Regions from separate parts of the Gemmobacter sp. LW-1 genome, predicted to be linked through region 1. Evidence: riboswitches for the same ligand, from Rfam matches in the RefSeq annotation. Region 1 holds a riboswitch; each other region holds the start of a gene.

Region 1 (5,292 bases):
TGGTCGATCCGGCCCCGCACCTGAAAGGCGGTGTGCAGCAGATCCTCGTGCAGCACCTGATCGGGCGGACCATCCGCCAGCATCCGGCCGCCATGCAGGATCAGCATGCGTTCGGCAAATTCCGCCGCCAGCGGCAGATCGTGCAGCGTGGTCACCACCGTCAGGCCGAGATCGCGCAGCAGCCGCAACAGATCAAGCTGGTGGCGGATGTCCAGATGGTTGGTCGGCTCGTCCAGCACCAGAATGCGCGGCTCTTGCGCAAGGGCACGGGCAACCATGACCCGCTGCCTTTCGCCCCCGGACAGGGTGCCGAAACTGCGGTCTGCGAAGGCTGTCAGGTCCAGCCGGGCCATGGCGGCGTCGATGATGGCGCAGTCAGCCTCACCGGGCAGGGCGAGCCCGCTGCCCCAGCCCTTGCGATGCGGCAAGCGGCCCAAAGCCACGATCTGCCGCACGCTCAACGCGAAATCGGTGGGTTGTTCCTGCACCACGGCAGCCACGATGCGCGCGGCCTCGGGCGCCGACATCAGCCACAGGTCGCGGCCCGTAACCGATACCGCGCCGCGCCGGGGCGGCTGGTGGCGATAGATCAGCCGCAGAAGCGAGGTCTTGCCTGCCCCGTTCGCGCCGCAGATCGCCATGATCTGCCCCTGCGGAACGGCGAAGCTGATATCGGTCAGGATGTCGGGCCGGTCCTTCGGGCCCCAGCAGACCGAGCGGAACTCCAGCGCCGGGGTCATTGGATCGCCCCCGCCGCCGTGCGGATGACCGCAGCCGCAGGGCGCACGGTTCCGGCCACCAGCGCGTCGATATCCTGGCCATCTTCGACATCGCCAAACAGCCAGGTCTCGCCCGAGGCGACCCGCCAGGCCAGGGTGCAGGGCCGCTGGCAGCCTTCGACGCACAGCGTTCCCGACAGCTCGAACTCTGCCCCCACACCCGCCAGCGCCAGGGCGCCGCGCAGCTGGATCAACAGGTTCAGGCCGGGCCTGCATTCGCGCCCGACATGCGGGCAGGACTGGCAGACAAGCATCTGATGCGGCGCGGGGCGCGCGCCGGTTTCGGTGGAAAGCGCGGCCATCGGCCTGCGCGGGGATCTGTCCATACGATCTCCTTCCCGGGGCACCCCGCCCGGTGGTTGTTGCGGTTCTCGATGGCAGGTCTCCTGACTCGCGGGTCGCAGCTTGCCCCGCCTTCCCGGCCCCGCAGTTCGGGGTCCAGTGGCATTGGGGGTCGCTCGCCGCTTACAGTTGCGGGGGCAGTCACGGAATTGGCGCCTGATGGCTACACCGCACCGTGTTCCCTTTTCACCCGGCGTCGCATTTGCCGGGAACCATCGGCGGCCAGAAGCGCATGACTCGGCGCCGCCGTCAAGCCCGGGCACGACAAGCGGCACACCCTTGCCTGTCGGCGCGCCGGCGGCGATGATTGGCCGAGACACCCGGAAAGGCCCGCCGATGACCAAGCTGAAGCTGCGCATCCTGTTCGACACCGCCATGCTTGGCCCCGGCAAGGCCGAGCTGTTGCAGCGCATTGGCGAGACCGGCTCGATCGCCGCAGCCGGGCGGCAGATGCAGATGAGCTACAAGCGGGCCTGGTCGCTGGTGGAGGAAATGAACGCGGCTTTCCGTGAACCGCTGGTCAGCAGTGCGCGGGGCGGGGCGGGCGGCGGCGGGGCGCAGGTGACAGAGACCGGGCAAGAGGTGCTGCGCCGCTATCTTGCGGTATTGGAGGCCGCCGAACAGGCGGGGGCGGCAGAGGTGACCGCGCTGGAGGCCTTGCTTGCCCCTGCGACCAAGGTGGATATGTCTGAAGAAAAATAACGCTTGCGTGACCGGGAGGCGGCTGCCAGATATGTTTCCCGAAACATATCGGAGTCTCTCATGTCCCGCCGTCTTGCCCTTACGCTTGCTTTCGCCCTCGCTGCCAGCCCTGTCGCCGCCGAGGAGGTCGTGGTCTTCGCCGCCGCGTCGATGAAGAATGCGCTGGATGACCTGGCCGCGCAATGGCAGGCGGAAACCGGCAATCAGGTGGTGATCAGCTATGCGGGTTCGGGCAAGCTTGCGCAGCAGATCGTTGCCGGGGCGCCCGCCGACATCTTCGTGTCTGCCGCCCCGAACTGGATGGACGAGGTGCAGAACGCCGGGCTGGTCGTGGAGGGCACGCGCGAGGATCTGCTGGGCAATACGCTGGTGCTGATCGCGCATGGCAAGGATGCGGCGCCGGTTGAGATCGGGGCGGGCTTCGATCTGTCCGCGTTGCTGGGCGACGGGAAACTGGCGATGGCCATGGTCGATTCCGTGCCTGCCGGGCAATATGGCAAAGCCGCGCTGACGGCGCTGGGTCAGTGGGACAAGGTGGAACCCGCCGTCGCGCAATCCGACAACGTGCGCGCGGCGCTGGCACTGGTGTCCACCGGCGAGGCACCCTATGGCATCGTCTACGCTACCGATGCTGCCGCTGATGACAATGTGACCGTGGTCGGCACCTTCCCCGCCGACAGCTATCCGGCCATCGTCTATCCCGCTGCCCTCTTGACCGGGGCGGCAGATGCGGCGGACAAAGCCTTTTACGAGGCACTTTCGGGCGAGGCGGCGCATGCCGCCTTCAGAGCGCAGGGCTTCGCGATCCTGAAGTAAGGGCCCGACCGGCGGCATATGACAGACTGGCTATCCCCCGACGAATGGCGCGCCGTGGCGCTGTCACTGCGCGTCTCGCTCTGGGCCGTGGCCGCCAGCCTGCCCTTTGGAATTCTGACCGCCTATGCGCTGGCGCGGTGGGAATTTCGCGGCAAACAGGTGCTGAACGGCATCGTCCACCTGCCGCTGATCCTGCCGCCAGTGGTGACGGGCTATCTGCTGTTGCTGACGTTCGGGCGCAAGGGCGCGGTGGGCCAGATCCTCGACCAATGGTTCGGCATCGTGCTGGCCTTCCGCTGGACCGGCGCGGCGCTGGCCGCCGCCGTGATGGCTTTCCCGCTGATGGTGCGGGCCATCCGGCTGGCGGTGGAGGCGGTGGACCCCAAGCTGGAACAGGCAGCAGGCACGCTGGGTGCCTCGCGCCCTTGGGTGTTCCTGACCGTGACGCTGCCGCTGATCCTGCCCGGCGTTCTGGCGGGCACGATCCTTGCCTTCGCCAAGGCGATGGGCGAATTCGGCGCCACCATCACCTTCGTGTCAAACATCCCTGGCCAGACGCAGACACTGCCTTCCGCCATCTATGCCTTTCTGCAAGTGCCCGGCGGAGAGAAGGAGGCCGCGCGTCTGGTGCTGGTGGCGGTGGGCATCGCCATGGCCGCACTGATGCTGTCGGAATGGATCAGCCGGGCCGTCGCGCGCAGGATCGCGGGGACATGACGCTGTCGGTGAACCTGTCCCATCGCTTTGGCGACTTCACGCTGGATGTGGCGTTCGAAGCACCGCCGGGTGTGACGGTGTTGTTCGGACGTTCCGGCTCCGGCAAGACGACGGTGGTGAATGCTGTTGCGGGTCTCTTGCGCCCTGACCACGGTCGCATCATCGCAGGGGGCGAGGTCTTGCTGGATACCGAAACCCGCACCTTCCTGCCGCCACATCGGCGCAGGGTGGGGTATGTGTTTCAGGACGCCCGGCTGTTCCCGCATCTGACCGTGCGGCAGAACCTGCTATATGGCCGCTGGTTCGCGCACCGCCGGGGACCGGATAATTTCGCCCGCGTGGTCGATATGCTGGGGATCGGCCCCTTGCTCGCCCGGCGTCCCGCCGCGCTGTCAGGGGGCGAGAAAAGCCGTGTCGCCCTGGGCCGTGCCATCCTGTCGGAACCGCGCCTTCTGCTGATGGACGAGCCGCTTGCGGCGCTGGACGAGGCGCGCAAGGCCGAAATCCTGCCCTATCTGGAGCGGCTGCGGGATGAGTTGCATCTGCCCATCCTCTACGTCAGCCATTCCATGCCCGAGGTGGCGCGGCTGGCCACCACGCTGGTGCTGATCGAGGCGGGCCGCGTGGCCGCCGCAGGCCCGGCCACCGAACTCCTGTCCGACCCCGCTGCCGCATCTGCGCTGGGACTGCGCGAGGCCGGGGCGATCCTCTCCGCACGGCTGGCGGTGCCGGACGAGGACGGGCTCAGCCGTCTGGACTGTAGCGCAGGTCCGCTGTGGTTGCCGCGCGTGGCGGGCCGGGCGGGCGACAGTTTTCGCCTGCGCATCCTCGCACAGGATGTCATGCTGGCGACCAGCCGCCCCAAAGGGATTTCGGCGCTGAACATCCTGCCAGCCGTTGTGCGGGAGGTCAGGCTGGGCGAAGGCCCGGGTGCGCTGGTGCAGCTGGAGGCGGGGGACGAGATGCTGCTGGCCCGGATCACCCGCCGCTCTGCCGCCGCACTGGAGCTGAAGCCCGGTCAGCAGATTCATGCTGTGCTGAAGGCGGTCTCTGTCGCGCAGGAAAACGTGGGCCATGGCAGACCCGGCGCGGACAGTCCCTAATCCAGCATCATCGCCGAGGCGAGGATGACCGCATGCGTGCGGTTGCGTGCGTTCAGCTTGGCGCAGATCGACTTGACGTGCATCTTCACCGTCACCTCGCTGAGCCCCATGCGCAGGGCAATTTCCTTGTTCATCAGCCCGTCGCGCAGAAAGCCCAGAGTCTCGCGTTCGCGCGGCGTCAGATCGGGTTGCCAGGGCCGGGGGGCAACCGGATCGAAGCCCTCGGGCAGATAGATCTCGCCCCCCAGAATGCGATGGATCGCGGCCGCCAGCTCCTGCGCCGGTGTGCTTTTGGGAATGAAACCGCTGGCCCCGCGCGCCAGCGCGGCAGTCACCATCTCGGGTTGCGCCTGACCGGAGAAAACCGCGAGGCGCCCGCCCGCATTTTCCGCAATCAGTGCCGCCACGGAATCCATGCCGTGAACGCCGGGCATCGAAAGATCCAGAAGCACCAGCGAAAAGCAGCCATGGCGGGCGATGGCCGTGCGGGCCGTCTCGAAGCTTTCGACGGCCACGACCTCGTCAAAGCCCTGCGCGCGCAAATGCGTGGCAACGAGATCCCGGATCAATTGGTGATCGTCGGCAATAAGCAGGCTCACGCGCGGCGTTTCAGCCAAGACAGCTCCTCCTGATTACTGCGCAGCAGTGTCAACCGCCTAATATCCGGCTGGCGGCTTGCCCGGTGGAGTATCTGCCTTTTGCGCGGTCTCCGCAAGCAAGGCCGTGACGAGTTGTCGCCTCAGACGCGCCCATTCGGCTGTCAGCCGCGCATGATGCACCGCCATGCGCCCGCCAGACCGCGCGGCGCCTTCGGCCTCGGTCAGTTGCGCGCA
Region 2 (5,292 bases), on a different contig from region 1:
CAACGCGCCGATGGCCATCTGCATCACGCTCGCCTCGATCGGCTGATCGGCCATGAAGCAGAAGGCGGTGACGCTGCCGCCATGGTGGTTGGCACTGTGCTGGTGATGATGGTGGCCGGTGCTTGCGAACCGCAACCACTCCGCCACCACCGGCGGCTTGCCCGCCACATCGTAGGCGGCAATCGAAAACAGCCGTTCGGCAGTCAGATCGGCGGCAGTCACCACCCCGGCATTGGGGGCGAGCGCGGTCAGACGCTCAACCACCGGCGCCGGGTCCGCCAGATCGGTTTTCGAGATCACCAGCAGATCGGCGACGCCCACCTGCCGCCGCGCCTCGTCATATCGGTCCAGCGCCTCGGTCGCATTGGCGGCATCTACCACCGTCACCACACCGTTCAGCACGAAATTGTCCAGCATGATGTCATTGGTCATGAAAGTCTGCATGACCGGCGCAGGATCGGCGAGGCCGGTCGTTTCGATCACCACGCGGCTGAAGGCGGGGCCCTTGCCGCTGTCCGCCTCATCCTTGAGGCGCAGCAGCGTCAGCCGCACATCGCCGGAAACCGTGCAGCAAATACAGCCGGTGGAGGAGGCAAAGGCGCGGTCGCCCACGCCCTCCATCAGCCCGCCATCCACATCCACCGCGCCGAATTCATTGACGATGACTGCGGTATCGCCAAAGCCCGGCTCGGTCATCAGCCGGTTCAGCAGCGTGGTCTTGCCGGCCCCCAGAAAGCCGGTGAGGATGGTGACGGGGATGCGGTCGGTCATGCGGGTCTCCTGTTCCCGCCCATCGGTAGCCGCACCGCTCCTTGCGCGCAAGTCAGCGCGCCAGCGCGAGCAGACCCGGCACGTCCAGATACGCCTCCATGTGATCGGAGAGCGCGTCCAGCGTCGCCTCGACTGTGGCATCATAGCCCAGCACCGATGTGGCCCCGAGACCCCGCAGGAAGGCCGCGCGGAAGACATCGGCCCGGAACAACCCGTGCAGATAGCTGCCGGTGATACGACCATCAGCCGAAACCGCGCCTTCGGGGGCGCCCTCGACAAAGGCGAAAGGCCGGGCGCGGGCCGGGCCGTTGCTGCGCCCGATATGGATTTCATACCCCTCGACATCGAGGCCGGTGGCGGCATGGGTGGCGCGGGTGCGGGTCAGCCGCTTGTCCGGGGTCATCACCGTCTCAATGTCCAGCAGCCCCAACCCCGGCGTTTCGCCCGCCGGTCCCTCGATCCCCTCGGGATCACGCACCACATGGCCCAGCATCTGATACCCGCCGCAAATGCCCAGCACATGCCCGCCGCGCCGCACATGGGCGGCAAGATCAATGTCCCACCCCTGCGCGCGCAGGAAGGCCAGATCGCCGCGCGTCGATTTGCTGCCCGGAAGGATCACCAGATCGGCGTCGCCCGGAATGGGCCGCCCGGCGGGCAGCAGCGTCAGCCGCACGGCAGGCTCCTGCGCCAGCGGGTCCAGATCATCGAAATTGGCGATCCGCGACAGCGCGAGGCAGACCACATGCAGGGCGCCATCGCCGCGCGCCTGTGGCAGGTCCAGCGCATCCTCGGCGGGCAGCCGCGCGGCATCGCCAAACCACGGCAACACCCCGAACCCACGCCAGCCGGTGCGATCCGCGATCAGCCGGTAACCGCCATCGAACAGGCGCGCATCGCCCCGGAACTTGTTGATGAGGAACCCCACGATCATCGCAGCATCCTCCGGGTCAAGCACCGCCTGCGTGCCGATCATCTGCGCGATCACTCCACCCCGGTCGATGTCCCCGGCCAACACCACCGGCACATCCGCCGCCCGCGCGAAACCCATATTGGCGATATCGCCCGCGCGCAGGTTGACTTCGGCGGGGCTGCCCGCCCCCTCGACGATCACCAGATCATGCGCTGCCCGCAACCGGGCAAAGCTTTCCTGCACCGCCCCCATCAGACGTGGCTTCAGCGCCGGATAGTCCGCCGCCCGCGTCGTGGTCAGCCGCCGTCCCTGCACCACCACCTGTGCGCCGGTCTCGCTTTCCGGCTTCAGCAGCACCGGGTTCATGTCCACCACCGGCTCCAGCCCGCAGGCCAGGGCCTGCAACGCCTGCGCCCGCCCGATCTCGCCCCCGTCAGATGTAACGGCGGCGTTGTTCGACATATTCTGCGGCTTGAAGGGCGCCACCTTCAAACCGCGTCGCCGCGCTGCCCGGCAAAGCCCCGCGACCAGCAGCGACTTGCCGACATTCGACCCCGCCCCCTGGATCATCAGCGCCGTCATCGCGCCTCTCCCTGGACAGGATGGGGGCGCTGCCCCCTCGGCCCTGCGGGCCTCACCCCCGGGATATTTAAGGCCAAGATGAAATGGCCCCCAGCCCGATTTGGGCGCCGCATCCCGGGCCGTTTCCACGGCAGAGACGCGGCGCTTTCACCTTGGACGGCCATCGGGATCCCTCCCTGTTCCGCCCCTTCAACCTGCCGCGATTCGGTTAACATCTCGTTGCTTTCATCTTGGCCTTAAATATCCCGGGGGAGTCGCGCAGCGACGGGGGCAGCGCCCCCTCCCCGGCCGGTCAGAACTCGACGCCCTTCTGGCCCTTGATCCCCGAGCGGAACGGATGCTTCACCAGCGCCATCTCGGTCACCAGATCGGCCAGTTCGATCAGCTCTTCCCTGGCGTTGCGGCCCGTGAGGCAGACATGGGTCATCGGCGGCTTCTCGTCGCGCAGGAAGTCCAGAACCTCGTCCAGCGGCAGATAATCATAGCGCAGCGCGATATTGATTTCGTCCAGCAGCACGAAGCGGATCTCCGGGTCGCGGATCAGCTCTTTCGCCTTCTCCCAGCCCTTGCGCGCCATGGCGATGTCACGGGCGCGGTCCTGGGTTTCCCAGGTGAAGCCCTCGCCCATGGCGTGAAACTGGCAGAGACCCGCGAAATTCTCTTCGATCAGGCGCCGCTCGCCCGTGTCCCAGGCGCCCTTGATGAACTGCACCACGGCGCAGGGCATACCATGGGCGATGCAGCGCAGGATCATGCCGAACCCGCTAGAGCTTTTGCCCTTGCCCGCGCCGGTATGGACAATGAGCAGCCCCTTTTCGCCTTCTTTCGTCGCCATGATCTTGTCACGGGCGGCTTTCTTCTTCGCCATCTTGGCGGCATGGCGGGCCAGATCCTCTGCCGGAACTTCGGTCTGCGGGGCGGTATCTTGCATCGTATCCTCCTGTTCGCGGGGCAGCATAGCGGTGGCCCTTGTCCACCGGAAGCCGCGAAGAGACGGCCCGCGCGCGGCGCGCGCCATGTCGCGCCTGCCCGCCGAAGCGGCGCGGGCCGCGCTTGACTTCGCCGGGGGATGTGGCACAAGCGGGCCATGCTGGTTCCTGCCGCGAGGCAGGTGAAAAGGGAATGCGACAGGCTCAAGGGCCAAGCGCAGCCGCCCCCGCGACCGTGACCGGAGAGACCCCATACCACTGGCAAACAGCCGGGAAGGTCGGGGTCGGGGAGAAATCCACTCCGCAAGCCGGGAGACCTGCCAGCGATCTGTTTTGACGGGCGGACGGGGTGTTCCGCGACCGGCAGAGGTGACTGCCTGTCACCCCTTCCGCGCCTGCATCCCTTTTGCCAAGGAAGGGATGATCCGATGGCGCAGACCACGCTCCATGTCTGTCTGACCTGCCGGCGCGAGGGGGTGGACCCCGCCGCACCGCGCCCCGGTGCCGTGCTGCACGAGGCGCTGGCGCAAGCAGGCGCGCCGGAAGGCGTGCGCATCGTCGGGGTCGAATGCCTGTCGGCCTGTTCCAACGGCTGTGCGGTCGCGCTCTCTGCCCCCGGCAAATGGACCTATGTCTATGGCCGGCTGGACCCTGATACCCATGTCGCTGCCATTCTGGACGGCGCCACGCGCTATGCCGGAACCGCTGACGGCGTTGTGCCCTGGCGCGAGCGGCCCGAGGTGTTCCGCAAGCAATGCCTTGCCCGCATCCCCCCATTCCCCTCTGACGCAACACAGGAAGCCGCCGAATGACCGATCTGACCAAAGTCCCCGTCACTGTGATCACCGGCTTTCTGGGTTCGGGCAAGACGACGCTGATCCGGCATCTGATGCAGAACCCACAGGGCAAGCGGCTGGCCGTTCTGGTCAATGAATTCGGCACCGTGGGGGTGGATGGCGAGATCCTGAAATCCTGCGCCGATGCGAATTGCCCGGTGGAGAATATCGTGGAACTCGCGAATGGTTGCATCTGCTGCACCGTGGCCGAGGATTTCATTCCGACGATCGAGGCGCTGATGGCGATGCCGCAGCGCCCCGATCATATCCTGATCGAAACCTCGGGCCTCGCGCTGCCGAAACCGCTGCTGAAAGCCTTCGACTGGCCCGCGATCCGCTCGCGCATCACGGTGGATGGCGTGGTGGCGCTGGCCGATGCCGAGGCGGTGGCGGCGGGGCGTTTCGCCTCCGATGTCGCAGCGGTGGAGGCGCAGCGCGCCGCCGATGACAGTCTTGACCACGAAACCCCGCTGTCCGAGGTGTTCGAGGATCAGATCGCCTGCGCCGATCTGGTGTTGCTGACCAAGGCCGACCTCGCGGGCGAGGCCGGTCTGGCCGCCGCGCGCGGGGTGATCGAGGCCGAGGCGCCGCGCAAGCTGCCGATCCTGCCCGTTTCGGAAGGTGTGGTGGACCCGCGTGTCGTACTGGGCCTGAATGCGGCAGCCGAAGACGACCTTGCCGCCCGGCCCAGCCATCACGATGGCCATGACGACCATGAACATGATGATTTCGACACGGTGGTGATCGAACTGGGCGAGGTGGCGGACCCGGAGGCGCTGCAAGCCGCAATCATCCGGCTGGCCCGCGAACAGGACATCCTGCGCGTGAAGGGCTATGTCGCCGTAGCGGGCAAGCCGATGCGGATGCTGGTGCAGGCCGTGGGCGCGCGGGTACGGGCACAATATGACCGCCCCTGGGGCGACACACCGCGTGCGACCCGTCTGGTGGTCATCGCCGAGCATGACAAGGTGAACGAAGCCGCCATCCGCACCGTGCTGGAGGGCTGAGCCTTGCACGTCGTCTTCCGCGAAAGTCACGGGCTGGAGGAGACCGACACGCCGTTCGATCCGGGGCAAAGCCCGGCGGATCTGGTGGTTCTGTCATTTTCCGACAGCGACCTTGGCGCTTTCGCGGCAGGATGGCAGCGGGCGAAAGCGGCGGGCGATGTGCCTTCGCTGCGGCTGGTCAATCTGGTGGCGCTGCGCCATCCGGTGTCGGTCGATACCTATGTCGAGGCGACGCTGTCCGGGGCGAAGGGCAT
Region 3 (5,292 bases), on a different contig from region 1:
CACGTGTCGCGCGATGCGAGTTTCGCCAGTGCTGACGCAGCAGCGTCGAGGCGCTGATACAGTCGCCAGCCCATGAACAGGGCGACGGCGGAGAACGGGGCGACGATCACCAAGGCCGACAGCAGGCACGCGTTCACGATCATCAGAACATCCCTCGAAGCTGTGCCTGCGAGATGACGTGACGCGGGCGCAGGTAACATAGCTGTCATAGACCTGCTTCAACGTGACCCCCTCGGTCACCTTCTGCTGGCGCTCTGCCTCCTGCTGCTTCTTCACCTCGCGAGGGTCAACCCCCATGCGCATCGACCGCAGGTGTTCGCGCGCCACCTCGCGGGCTTGGTCCACAGTGAAGACGCCGTAAGGCCCGATGGTGATGCGGGCAGCGGTCCCCACACCTCCGACGCGCCCCTGCACGATGAACGTCAGCTTGCGTGTGGGGGTCACGCGAAGGCCAAAGCCCTTCACGTCCGTGTCCCAGTGCAGTTCGTCAGCGGGTCCGGGCGTGACTTTGTCGATATACCCCTTCGTGAGCTTCAGGGGCGGGTGTTTGCGGGTCGGATCGGGCATGTCGGCAGCTCCTCATAAGCAGATCAACAGCACCAGCGGTCGTCCTGCGAAATGCTGCTTAGGGCTTATCACATCGGCCAAGCAACTGAAATCGCTTATTTTTCCGCAAGCTGTAGGGCTGCGTCAGGCTGCATAGGGCTGCGTCGGGTCGCGCTGCTGGATACTGTTAATCAATTGGTCGTAGGTTCGATCCCTACCGCCGGAGCCAAAAATCCCTAGGATTTCAGCTACATACAAAGCCCCCGCAAGGAGGCTTTTGTGGCTCTGAAGTCTGCGGAAGTTAGGCTTAAGGGCCTGCGGTGCCAGGCCAGCAGGATTGATGCCGTCGGGCGCGGTCACATCATCTGCGCCGTCAGATGCGGCTGTACGCGCCTCCAGCCTCCGGCCCCTCGCGCAAGATGCTCCGGAGTCCTCCCTGCGCCCATCGGCCCGGGGGTTGCCGGGGCCGTCCGGCGAGCTGTGCGTCAGAACAGGCTGCCCTGATCCGGCCCCTCCTCGCGGGAACGGGGCTTGCGGGGGGTGCGCAGGGGGCCTTCGGCGGATGGCGCCACGGAGGTGCCGGGGCCGGTCGTGACGCGGCCATCGCGGAACTCGATCTCCAGCGCGGCGGCCTCGCGGGCAAGTTCGGCACTGGTGATGACGGCGCCTCCGGCCCGTACGACGGCATAGCCCCGCGCCAGTGTCGCCTGATAGCCCAGCGTCTTCCGCATCCGCTCCAGCCCGTCCAGCCGTTCTGTGGCGCGGGCCAACCGTTGTGCAGGTGCGGTTTCCAGCCGGCTTGCCAGAACGCCCAGACGATCCCGGTCGCGGGCAATCTGGGTTTTGGCTCCGGACAGCAGACGCGCCAGCGCGGGCGCGAGCCGTGAGGCCCATTTATCGAGGCCCGCATGGCTACGCTCCTGCCGCCGCTCCATTGCCGTATCCGCGCGGGCAGTCAGCACCTGCAGCCGCTCGGCCCGGCCCGAGATCAGGGCGCGCAGCGCCTCGGGACGCAGGCGCCCGGCACGCGCCTCGTAGGCGCCCCGCTTGCGGGTGACCATCAGCCCCAGCGCACCGCCCAGCCGTTGCACCACCGCGTCGAATCGCTGGCCCGGCCCGCCCAGCAGCATGTCGAGCCGGGGCAGCGCCCGGCCCAGATCGGACAGCCGCACCCGCCGCCGCTCGGCCTCCTGCGCCATCGCCCGGCTGAGACGCGCCCCGAAGCCATCGACAGCGGCCAGCAGGTCCAGCCGCACCGGCACCGCCATCTCTGCGGCGGCGGTCGGCGTTGGCGCCCGGCGGTCAGCCGCGAAGTCGATCAGCGTGGTGTCGGTTTCGTGCCCCACGGCGGAAATCAGCGGAATGCGGCTGGCCGCCGCCGCCCGCACCACGATTTCCTCGTTGAATCCCCACAGATCCTCCAGAGAGCCACCGCCCCGCGCCACGATCAGCAGATCGGGCCGCGGCACCGGGCCGCCGGGTTCGATCGCGTTGAAGCCACGAATGGCCGCCGCCACCTCGGCTGCGCATTTCTCCCCCTGGACCGCCACCGGCCAGATCAGGACATGGCGGGGAAAGCGGTCGCGCAGCCGGTGCAGGATGTCGCGGATCACCGCACCCGAGGGCGATGTGACCACCCCGATCACGCCGGGCAGATAAGGGACAGGCTTTTTGCGCGCGGGGTCAAACAGCCCCTCGGCCTGCAAGGCGGCGCGGCGCTTTTCCAGCATGGCCATCAGGGCACCGGCCCCTGCGGGGGCCACATCCTCGACAATCAGCTGGTATTTCGACTGGCCCGGAAAGGTGGTCATCCGGCCGGTGGCCACGACCTCCATCCCCTCTTCAGGGCGCACCTGCATCCGTGCCACCTGCCCCTTCCAGGAGACGGCGGCAATGACCGAACGGTCATCCTTCAGGTCGAAATACATATGCCCCGAGGACGGGCGCGAGACTCGCCCGATCTCGCCCCGCACGCGGACAAGGCCAAATTCGCCTTCAATCATGCGTTTCACTGCGCCGGAAAGCTCCGACACGGTATATTCGGGCTGGTTGCCCTGCTGGGGCTGGGGGTCTTCGAACAGGTCCATGCCCCCGTTTTGCCCCAAGCCCGCGCGGCCCGCAACCGCCCCGGCCCCGCCCGCCCGTCGCAAAGCGCGCCAGACCGTCGCAAAGCCCGCTTGACGCAAGCGCCCTTTCGCCACAGAACGAGGCGGCAAGGTGTCCATCAGGTGCCAAGCACCGGACTCAATCGGGAACGGGGAAGGGCGAACCCAGTCAGGCGCCCAAAGCCCCGGCCGCCCCCGCGACTGTGAGCGGAGAGCGCCCCCATCCGCCACTGGTGTCCCTGCGGCACCGGGAAGGCCGGGACGCGCCACGACCCGCAAGCCAGGAGACCGGCCTTGCATGAACCGAAACCACGGCCGTCGGGTGTGACGGCCAGAGGAGACAGATCATGCATATCGAACCGGGCCTCGTTTCCGGGGCCAAGCTGATGCTTGGTGCCGCCACCGCCGCCACCGCCGGGCTTTACACGCTGAAAATCGCTTTTGCCGCGATCCGCGAACAGGGTGCAGTGTCACTGCTGGCGCGCAGCGTGCTGGCCACCGCCGCCACCTTCACCTTCTTCGAGGTGCTTCCCCATGTGCCCGTCGGCGTATCCGAGGTGCATCTCATCCTTGGATCGACCCTGTTCCTGCTGTTCGGCGCCGCTCCGGCGGCCATCGGGCTGGCGCTTGGCCTGCTGATCCAGGGGATGTTCTTCGCCCCCTTCGACCTGCCGCAATACGGGATGAACGTCACCACCCTGCTGGTGCCACTGTTCGGCCTTCAGGCACTGGCGCGGCGCGTCATCGCCCCCGGCACTGCCTATGTCGATCTGCGCTACGGGCAGGCGCTGGCGCTGTCGACCGCCTATCAGGCGGGCATCGTCGCCTGGGTCGCCTTCTGGGCTTTCTACGGCATGGGCTTCAGCGCCGAGGCCATGGCGCAGGTCTCGACCTTCGGGGCCGCCTACATGCTGGTCGTCGCGGTGGAACCGCTGGTGGATCTGGCTGTTCTGGCAGCCGCCAAGGCCATCAAGGGCCTTGCGGGTTCCGGCCTTGTGACCCAACGCCTGCACGCCGCCGCCTGATCTTTCTGCCGCCGCCCAAAGCCGGGCGGCGGCCTCTTTGACCGAGCGACCATGACCCTTCACCTCAGCCTCGTCGGAATTGGCAGCGGCAATCCCGACCACCTGACGCGCCAAGCCATCCGCGCGCTGAACCGCGCTGATCTGATCCTCTTGCCGCGCAAGGGCAGCGCGAAGGCCGATCTGGCCGACCTCCGGCGCGAGATCCTCGCCGAGGTGCTGGAAAACCCCGCGACCCGCATTGCCGAATTCGACTATCCGACGCGAGACGCCGCAACTGCCGATTACCGCCAAAGGGTCGAAGACTGGCATGATGCCATCGCCGCCCGCTGGGTGGACAGTATCGCGGCCCACCCCGGCGCGACGCGCGTCGCGCTGCTGGTCTGGGGTGACCCCTCGCTTTACGACAGCACCCTGCGCATCGCCACCCGGCTGAACCCGCGCCCGGACATCGAGGTCATCCCCGGCATTACCTCAATCCAGGCGCTGACCGCCGCCCAGGCCATCCCGCTGAACGAGATCGACGGCCCCGTCACCATCACCACCGGGCGCCAATTGCGCGAAACCGGCTTTCCGGCCGGCGTCGATACCTGTGTGGTGATGCTGGACGGCGAATGTTCCTTCCAGAGCCTGCCGCCGGAAGGCATACAGATCTGGTGGGCGGGCTATGCGGGTATGCACATCCAGATCACCGACAGCGGCCCGCTGGCTGACGCTGGCCCACGCATCATTGCCGCCCGCGCCGAAGCCCGCGCCGCACATGGCTGGATCATGGATATTTACCTGCTGCGCCGCCGGGGCCAGGCGCAAATTTCTTCCTGAAGAAATTTGCAAATCTTTTCCACAAAAGATTTGCGCGCGGCCCCCGGAGGGGCCGCGAAGCCGTTCAGAACACCGAATGCGCGGCGGTGTCCAGCGCGTGCCACAGGGCGGCGGCCGAGGATCGCGCCCCGATCACGCTGACCTGCGCGGCCCCGCGCTTCACCACATAGACCCCCATATGCTCCAGCATGGCGCGGGTCGCGGCGCCATCCGGCGCGGTGGCCAGATCGACATTGCACAACCGCTCGAACAGCGCGGGCAGATCCTCGCCGGTCACGTCGATACGCACCCAGGCATCGGTCTGTTCGGTGATCGAGGCCGCATCGCCGAACACCGGCAGCAGGGCCGCGCGACTATCCTCATGCGTGGCGAAGGGCGCCTCGATCATCCAGCTTTCGGGCGACAGCCAGAAGGCGGCGAAAGGCGCACGGGCCTCGAAGCGGCCGGGGCCGGGCAGCGGGATGCCGGCCCCCGCAGCGGCGGCGGCAACTTCGGCAGACCGCCCCTGACGGGCCGAAACCGATGCCAGCGCCACATCCACAACCTCGGCCAGCGTGACCGGGCCGAAGACGGCCCGCGCCGGGCTGGTGCCCCCCAGCGGGCAGAGGGGTTTCAGACGATGCTCAGCCACGGAGACGCTCTCCTTCCGGGTCAAAGAAATGCGGGCTCACGATTTCGACCTCGACCTCGGCCCCTGCCAGCAGGTTGGCCGCGCGCAGGCGCTGGCCGCGCCGCTCGTCGCCCTTCTTCAGGTAGCCAAGCGCGATGGAACAGCCCAGATGCGGCGAATAAACCAC
Region 4 (5,292 bases), on a different contig from region 1:
GACGCGGCCACGATCTTGCAGACCGGCGCGGGATCATTTGCAAACCGGCGCAGGGATGGGCAGGGCCTTGACGCCCTGCGCATGACCCTTTGTCATTCCGTGCAGGCCGGGCGCGTCGCCGCGAAATTTTCTTGAACGGAAGGGCGTTCGTGGTTAGCGATTCTTGCAGGCCCTCCGGGGGAGATCGCCATGGACATCACTGCCCACAGCACGGCCCTGACGGCCCCCGCGCAGCGGGCGGCGCACTGGAACCGTGTCATTGCCGAGACCTATTTTCCGCTGCATCTGACCTATCGGGATGCGCGCAGCTTCACCGGCACGCTGGAGCGGCGCGAGATGGGGCAGGTGTCCCTGTCGCGGCTTTGCACGGAACCCCTGCAATACGAACGCCTGCCCGACCACATCTCGCATACGCGGGAGGAGGAATATCTGGTCACCATTCCGCGCCGCAGCCCGGTGGAGTTTCATCAGCTTGGCCGTCAGGTGCGCTGTGATCCCGGCGGGTTTATCCTGGAACGCGGAGACGAACCCTATCGGTTCTCCTATGGCGCTGCGAACGAACTGACGGTGCTGAAAATCTCGAAGCGCATGCTGGCGGAAAAGCTGCGCGACCCGGATCGGTTCTGCGCGCGCATCATAGACGCGGGCAGTGGCCTGCCCGCGCTGTTTTCGGCGATGATGGGGCAGCTGCAGGTACTGCCGGAAACCGAGGCGCGGGCGGCGGCCATTCTGGGGCGGCAGACGGTCGAGGTGCTGGCGCTGGCGCTGGAGGGCAATACCGAAGATGGCGAGGCGGGCGTGCGCACCGCCGTGCGGGCGGGTCATCTGCGGCGGGCAGAGCATGTCATCCGGCAGAACCTGTCAAACACCGCCCTGTCACCGGAATATGTGGCCGATGCCTGCGGCATCTCCAAACGCTATCTGCACGAACTGTTCAGCGATACCAACAAGACCGTCTCGCAATTCATCCGCGAGGAACGGCTGATCGCGGCGCGGGATGTGATCGGCGCCTCGCGGCATCTGTCGATGGCCGAGATTGCCTATCGCTTCGGCTTCTCCGATCAGGCGCAGTTCTCGCGGCTGTTCAAGGCGTTGTTCGGCCTGACCCCGACCGACTGGCGCAGGCAGGCTGGCGATGCTTGACAGGCGGGCCGGGTGCTGCGCAGCCTGACCCCGCGAACAGGAGGGGGCGCCATGCAGGATCATCATTGTCACACCAGCAGCATCGTGGTGAACCGCCCGGCAGAGGTGGCCTTTGCCATCATGTCCGACGGGATAGCGCAGGGCCAGTGGGCCTGGGGCAGCGCCAACCGGCGCGAGGCGGAGCCGGGGCTGTTTGTAGGCACCTCGGTCTTTTCGGGCAAGGAAACCTGGGTCCGGCTGAACGCCGATCCGGCACGGTTTCAGGTGGATTACGACGTCGGCCCGTCGAAAGAGGCCATGCAGTTTCGCAACATGTCGCGGGTGATCCCCGGTGACGTGCTGAAGATCGGCGCCGACAAATGCGTGGTGACGCTGCTGACATGGCGGCTGGCCACCCAGACCGATGCGGAATGGGAGCAGATGGGCTGCATCCACGAGGCGGAGATGTTTCTGATCCGGGGCCTTCTGGAACGGAGTTAACCGTTCCCGGCCAGTGCGGTGATCACCTCGAAGGCCGTGGCCACATCGGCCTCGGTCGCGTCGAACTGGCCGACCTGAAAGCGGATCACCAGCCCATCCTGCACCCGCGTCTGCGTGATGTAGATGCGGCCATCATCATTAATCCGGTTGATGAAGGCCTGCTGCGCCGCCTCATCCGCGCCTTTCAGCCGGAAGGTGAACAGTGACAGGACTGGCTCGGTCACGATCTCGAACCTCGGATCGGCGCGCAGCCGGTCTGCAAGCGCCTGCGACCAGCGCACATGGTTGCGGATGCGGGTGCGCAGCCCTTCCAGCCCGTAATGCCGCAGCACGAACCAGAGTTTCAGCGCACGGAAGCGGCGGCCCAGCGGAATCGACCATTCCGAATAATTGACGATCCCGTCCGCGCCATGGGTCTTGAGGTATTCCGGCCGGATCGCCAGCGTCCGCACCAGCGGTTCGGGGTCGCGCAGGAAATGCGCCGCGCAGTCGAATTGCACGCCCAGCCATTTATGCGGATTGAACACGATGGAATCGGCGCCTTCTATGCCGGTCCACAGCTCGCGGAACTCGGGGCAGATCATCGCGGCGCCTGCCCAGGCTGCATCGACATGGGTGTAAAGCCCGTGCGCTTTCGCAACCGCAAGCGTCGCCGCAACGTCGTCGCAGGCGCCGGTTCCGGTGCCTCCGGTGCAGGCGATCACCCCGCAGGGGTGCAACCCCGCCGCCAGATCGGCACGGATGGCGGCATCCAGCGCCGCCGGGTCCATGCTGCGCCGCGGGCCTTGCGTCGGGATGCGGACGAGGTTCGCGGCCCCGATGCCGGAAATCCAGATCGCCCGGTCGATGGAGGTATGCACCTCGCCCGAACAATAGACCCGCAGGTGCGGCTGGCCGCTCAGGCCCTGTTCATTGCCCGCCCAATCCAGTGCGCGCTCCCGCATCGTCAGCACAGCGGCGAGCGTGGCGGACGAGGCGCTGTCCTGAATGACCCCCTTGAATCCCTCTGGCAGACCAACCGACTGGCGCAGCCAGTCCATCATCACCGTCTCCATCTCGGTCGCGGCGGGCGAGGTCTGCCACAGCATGCATTGCGCGGCGACGGTGCTGGCCAGAAACTCGGCCAGCATCGAGGGCGGCGTGGCATTGGCCGGGAAATAGGCGAAGAAGCGCGGGTGCTGCCAATGTGTCATGCCGGGCATCACGATCTGTTCGAAATCGGCGAAGATTGCCTCCATCGCCTCGGGCATTTCCGGCGGGCAGGCGGGCAGGGCGGCGGCCACTTCGCCGGGACGGGTGCCGGCGCGGACCGGGCGCTCGCGCAGACCCTGATGATAGTGTGCGCCCCAATCGGCGATACGGGCGCCCCAGTGGGCGAAATCAGTCCAGTTCATCGGGGCTCCTTGGCCGTGGCTTCAGGGATGGCGCAGAGCTTACCGCATTGTGCCTGTGGGGCCGGGCTTTCCGGATCGTTCAGCCCGCATCCTGCGGCGTGGTCATCTGCGCTCCTCCCCCGGGTGGGCAAAGCTTTGCTGCTTGGCCCGGTCCCGTCAAGCAGGCTGGGTGCGTGCATGGTGCCACAGCGGACTGCGATCCGCCCGCCGCGCTGCGGCGCGGCCTTGACTCGCGCAGCCCCCGGACCCTAGATCGCACGACCAAGTTCCGGCCCGCCGGATGAAAAGGGAATACGGAGGAACGCCTGCGTTCTGGCCGTAGCTGCCCCCGCAACTGTCAGCGGTGAGCGACGTCGATCATGCCACTGGGGCGGCAAAGCCCCGGGAAGGCCGGCAACGCTACGACCCGCGAGCCAGGAGACCTGCTTGGAGGATCACCCTTTCCGGGCGCGAGGGGCGCCATGGAAGCGGCCTTAACCGCAGCGGTGACAGCAAGCACTGTCTGCGGAACCCTTTCCGCGACACATCGGGTCTGTCGGGCATTTGCCCGCGATTGGGAGAACGGAACATGGGTTCCAAACGCGTGTCGTATCTTGGTCTTCTGGCCACCACCTGCCTTCTGGTGCCGGGCGCTGCCGTGGCGCAGGAGGTCACCGAAATGGATGAGATCATCATTTCCGGCGGCCTGACCGGCATTGCCGCCAATGCCTATGGCCGGTCGGTCACCGTGCTGGATGGCGCCGAAATCGCGGATCGCGGCATCGCGACGGTGCAGGATGCCCTGCGCGCGCTGCCCGGGGTTTCCGTGACCGGCTCGGGCAGCACCTATACGCAGGTGCGTATCCGGGGCGGCGAGGCCAGCCATACGCTTGTGCTGATCGACGGGATCGAGGCCAGTGCCGGGTCCGATGAATATGTCTTCACCGGGCTGGAAGCCGCCGATATCGACCGGATCGAGGTGCTGCGCGGCCCGCAATCGGCTTCTTACGGCTCCAATGCCTCGACGGGGGTGATCAACATCATCACCAAAAAGGGCGATGAGGGCACGCATTACGGCGGCCGGATCGAGTTCGGCAACGGCACTGCCGCCTCGGCCTTCCTGTCGCAGCGCAGCGCGCGCGGCGGGCTCAAGCTGAGCCTCTCGGATCGTGATGACAAGGGCTATGACCAGTCCGGCGATGGCGGCGAGAAGGACGGTATCCGCCGCCGCACCCTGAACCTGTCGGGCGACTGGCAGGCGACCGAGGATCTGACGCTGGGCTTCACCCTGCGCCGCTCGAAAGAGCGCTACGACTATGATTCCGAAAACTGGGCCGCGACCGATGCCGACAGCTACGTCGTGGATGACCCGGCGCCCTACAGCAACCGCGATGAACAGACCGGCGCTTTGTGGGCGGAATTTTCGATGCTGGATGGCCGGATGACCCATCGGCTGGAATGGCAGAACACGCTGTTCAGGCAGAGCTTCAACGGCGGCCCGACCACGCGGGGTGAGACCGGGAAGCTGAAATACCGGCTCAGCTACGCGCTGGACGGACAGGCGGTGGAAGATGCGTCGCACCTGCTGAACCTGCTTGCGGAAAAGGAGGATGATGAATCCTCGGCGGCGCCGGGTTACAAGCGCGGCATGACCTCGGTCGCGCTGGAATATCGCGGCTTTCTTGACAACGGGCTGGACATCCAGGCTGGCATCCGGCGCGACAACAACAAGACCTTCGAGGATTTCACCAGCTGGAACATCGGTCTGTCGTGGCGCGTGCCGGATACCGGGCTGCGCGTCCATGCCTCGGCGGGCCGCGCCTCGGTCAACCCGTCCTATTACGAACTTTATGCCGATGACAGCTACACGCTGGGCAATCCCCGTCTGGCACCCGAACGCAACACCGGCTTCGATCTGGGGATCGAGACCGAGGTTCTGGGCGGTCGCGGCCTGATCGACATCACCTATTTCAACGAGAAGCTGGAAGACGAGATCACCTATGCCTATGGCGCGGCACCCGATGGCTCGGGCCGGGCGACCTATGTCAACCAATCGGGCAAAAGCCCGCGTCAGGGGATCGAGCTCAGCGGTCGCCTTCAAGCCACCGACGCGCTGTCTCTGGGGATGAACTACACCTATCTGGACGCAAAGAACCCCGACGGCTCGGTCGAGATCCTGCGCCCCCGGCACGAGCTTGGCCTGTCAGGCACCTGGCAGACCTTTGGCGGCCGCGGTTCGGTTACGGCGGACATCCGCTATGCGGCGGGGAATTACAGCACCGAATACTGGGGCGCC

The links. Region 1 has a riboswitch for cobalamin ahead of AO684_RS06270 (DUF1636 family protein). Riboswitches for the same ligand answer to the same signal wherever they lie in the genome.
Region 2: it holds a riboswitch for cobalamin, as region 1 does, so the genes downstream of both, AO684_RS01415 (DUF1636 domain-containing protein) here and AO684_RS06270 (DUF1636 family protein) in region 1, are expected to answer to the same signal.
Region 3: it holds a riboswitch for cobalamin, as region 1 does, so the genes downstream of both, AO684_RS01725 (energy-coupling factor ABC transporter permease) here and AO684_RS06270 (DUF1636 family protein) in region 1, are expected to answer to the same signal.
Region 4: it holds a riboswitch for cobalamin, as region 1 does, so the genes downstream of both, AO684_RS03275 (TonB-dependent siderophore receptor) here and AO684_RS06270 (DUF1636 family protein) in region 1, are expected to answer to the same signal.

Annotation. Positions count from the first base shown of each region.
Region 1 covers NZ_LJSC01000031.1:28,865-34,156, forward strand. Annotated here, with positions in the region: gene AO684_RS06265 (ABC transporter ATP-binding protein) at 1-740, opposite strand, end outside; gene AO684_RS06270 (DUF1636 family protein) at 737-1,105, opposite strand; cobalamin riboswitch at 1,138-1,353, opposite strand; gene AO684_RS06275 (hypothetical protein) at 1,458-1,823, shown strand; gene modA (molybdate ABC transporter substrate-binding protein) at 1,884-2,639, shown strand; gene modB (molybdate ABC transporter permease subunit) at 2,658-3,356, shown strand; gene modC (molybdenum ABC transporter ATP-binding protein) at 3,353-4,459, shown strand; gene AO684_RS06295 (response regulator transcription factor) at 4,456-5,076, opposite strand; gene AO684_RS06300 (response regulator) at 5,116-5,292, opposite strand, start outside.
Region 2 covers NZ_LJSC01000010.1:21,383-26,674, forward strand. Annotated here, with positions in the region: gene AO684_RS01400 (GTP-binding protein) at 1-771, opposite strand, end outside; gene AO684_RS01405 (cobyric acid synthase) at 824-2,266, opposite strand; gene cobO (cob(I)yrinic acid a,c-diamide adenosyltransferase) at 2,559-3,197, opposite strand; cobalamin riboswitch at 3,341-3,535, shown strand; gene AO684_RS01415 (DUF1636 domain-containing protein) at 3,624-4,007, shown strand; gene cobW (cobalamin biosynthesis protein CobW) at 4,004-5,038, shown strand; gene cobN (cobaltochelatase subunit CobN) at 5,042-5,292, shown strand, end outside.
Region 3 covers NZ_LJSC01000011.1:31,229-36,520, reverse strand. Annotated here, with positions in the region: gene AO684_RS22130 (hypothetical protein) at 1-143, opposite strand, end outside; partial or broken gene AO684_RS22555 (Arm DNA-binding domain-containing protein) at 274-567, opposite strand; gene xseA (exodeoxyribonuclease VII large subunit) at 1,032-2,633, opposite strand; cobalamin riboswitch at 2,745-2,963, shown strand; gene AO684_RS01725 (energy-coupling factor ABC transporter permease) at 2,999-3,676, shown strand; gene cobF (precorrin-6A synthase (deacetylating)) at 3,728-4,495, shown strand; gene AO684_RS01715 (sarcosine oxidase subunit gamma) at 4,560-5,126, opposite strand; gene AO684_RS01710 (sarcosine oxidase subunit alpha family protein) at 5,119-5,292, opposite strand, start outside.
Region 4 covers NZ_LJSC01000022.1:39,892-45,183, forward strand. Annotated here, with positions in the region: gene AO684_RS03260 (helix-turn-helix domain-containing protein) at 190-1,143, shown strand; gene AO684_RS03265 (hypothetical protein) at 1,195-1,623, shown strand; gene AO684_RS03270 (pyridoxal-dependent decarboxylase) at 1,620-3,017, opposite strand; cobalamin riboswitch at 3,264-3,462, shown strand; gene AO684_RS03275 (TonB-dependent siderophore receptor) at 3,586-5,292, shown strand, end outside.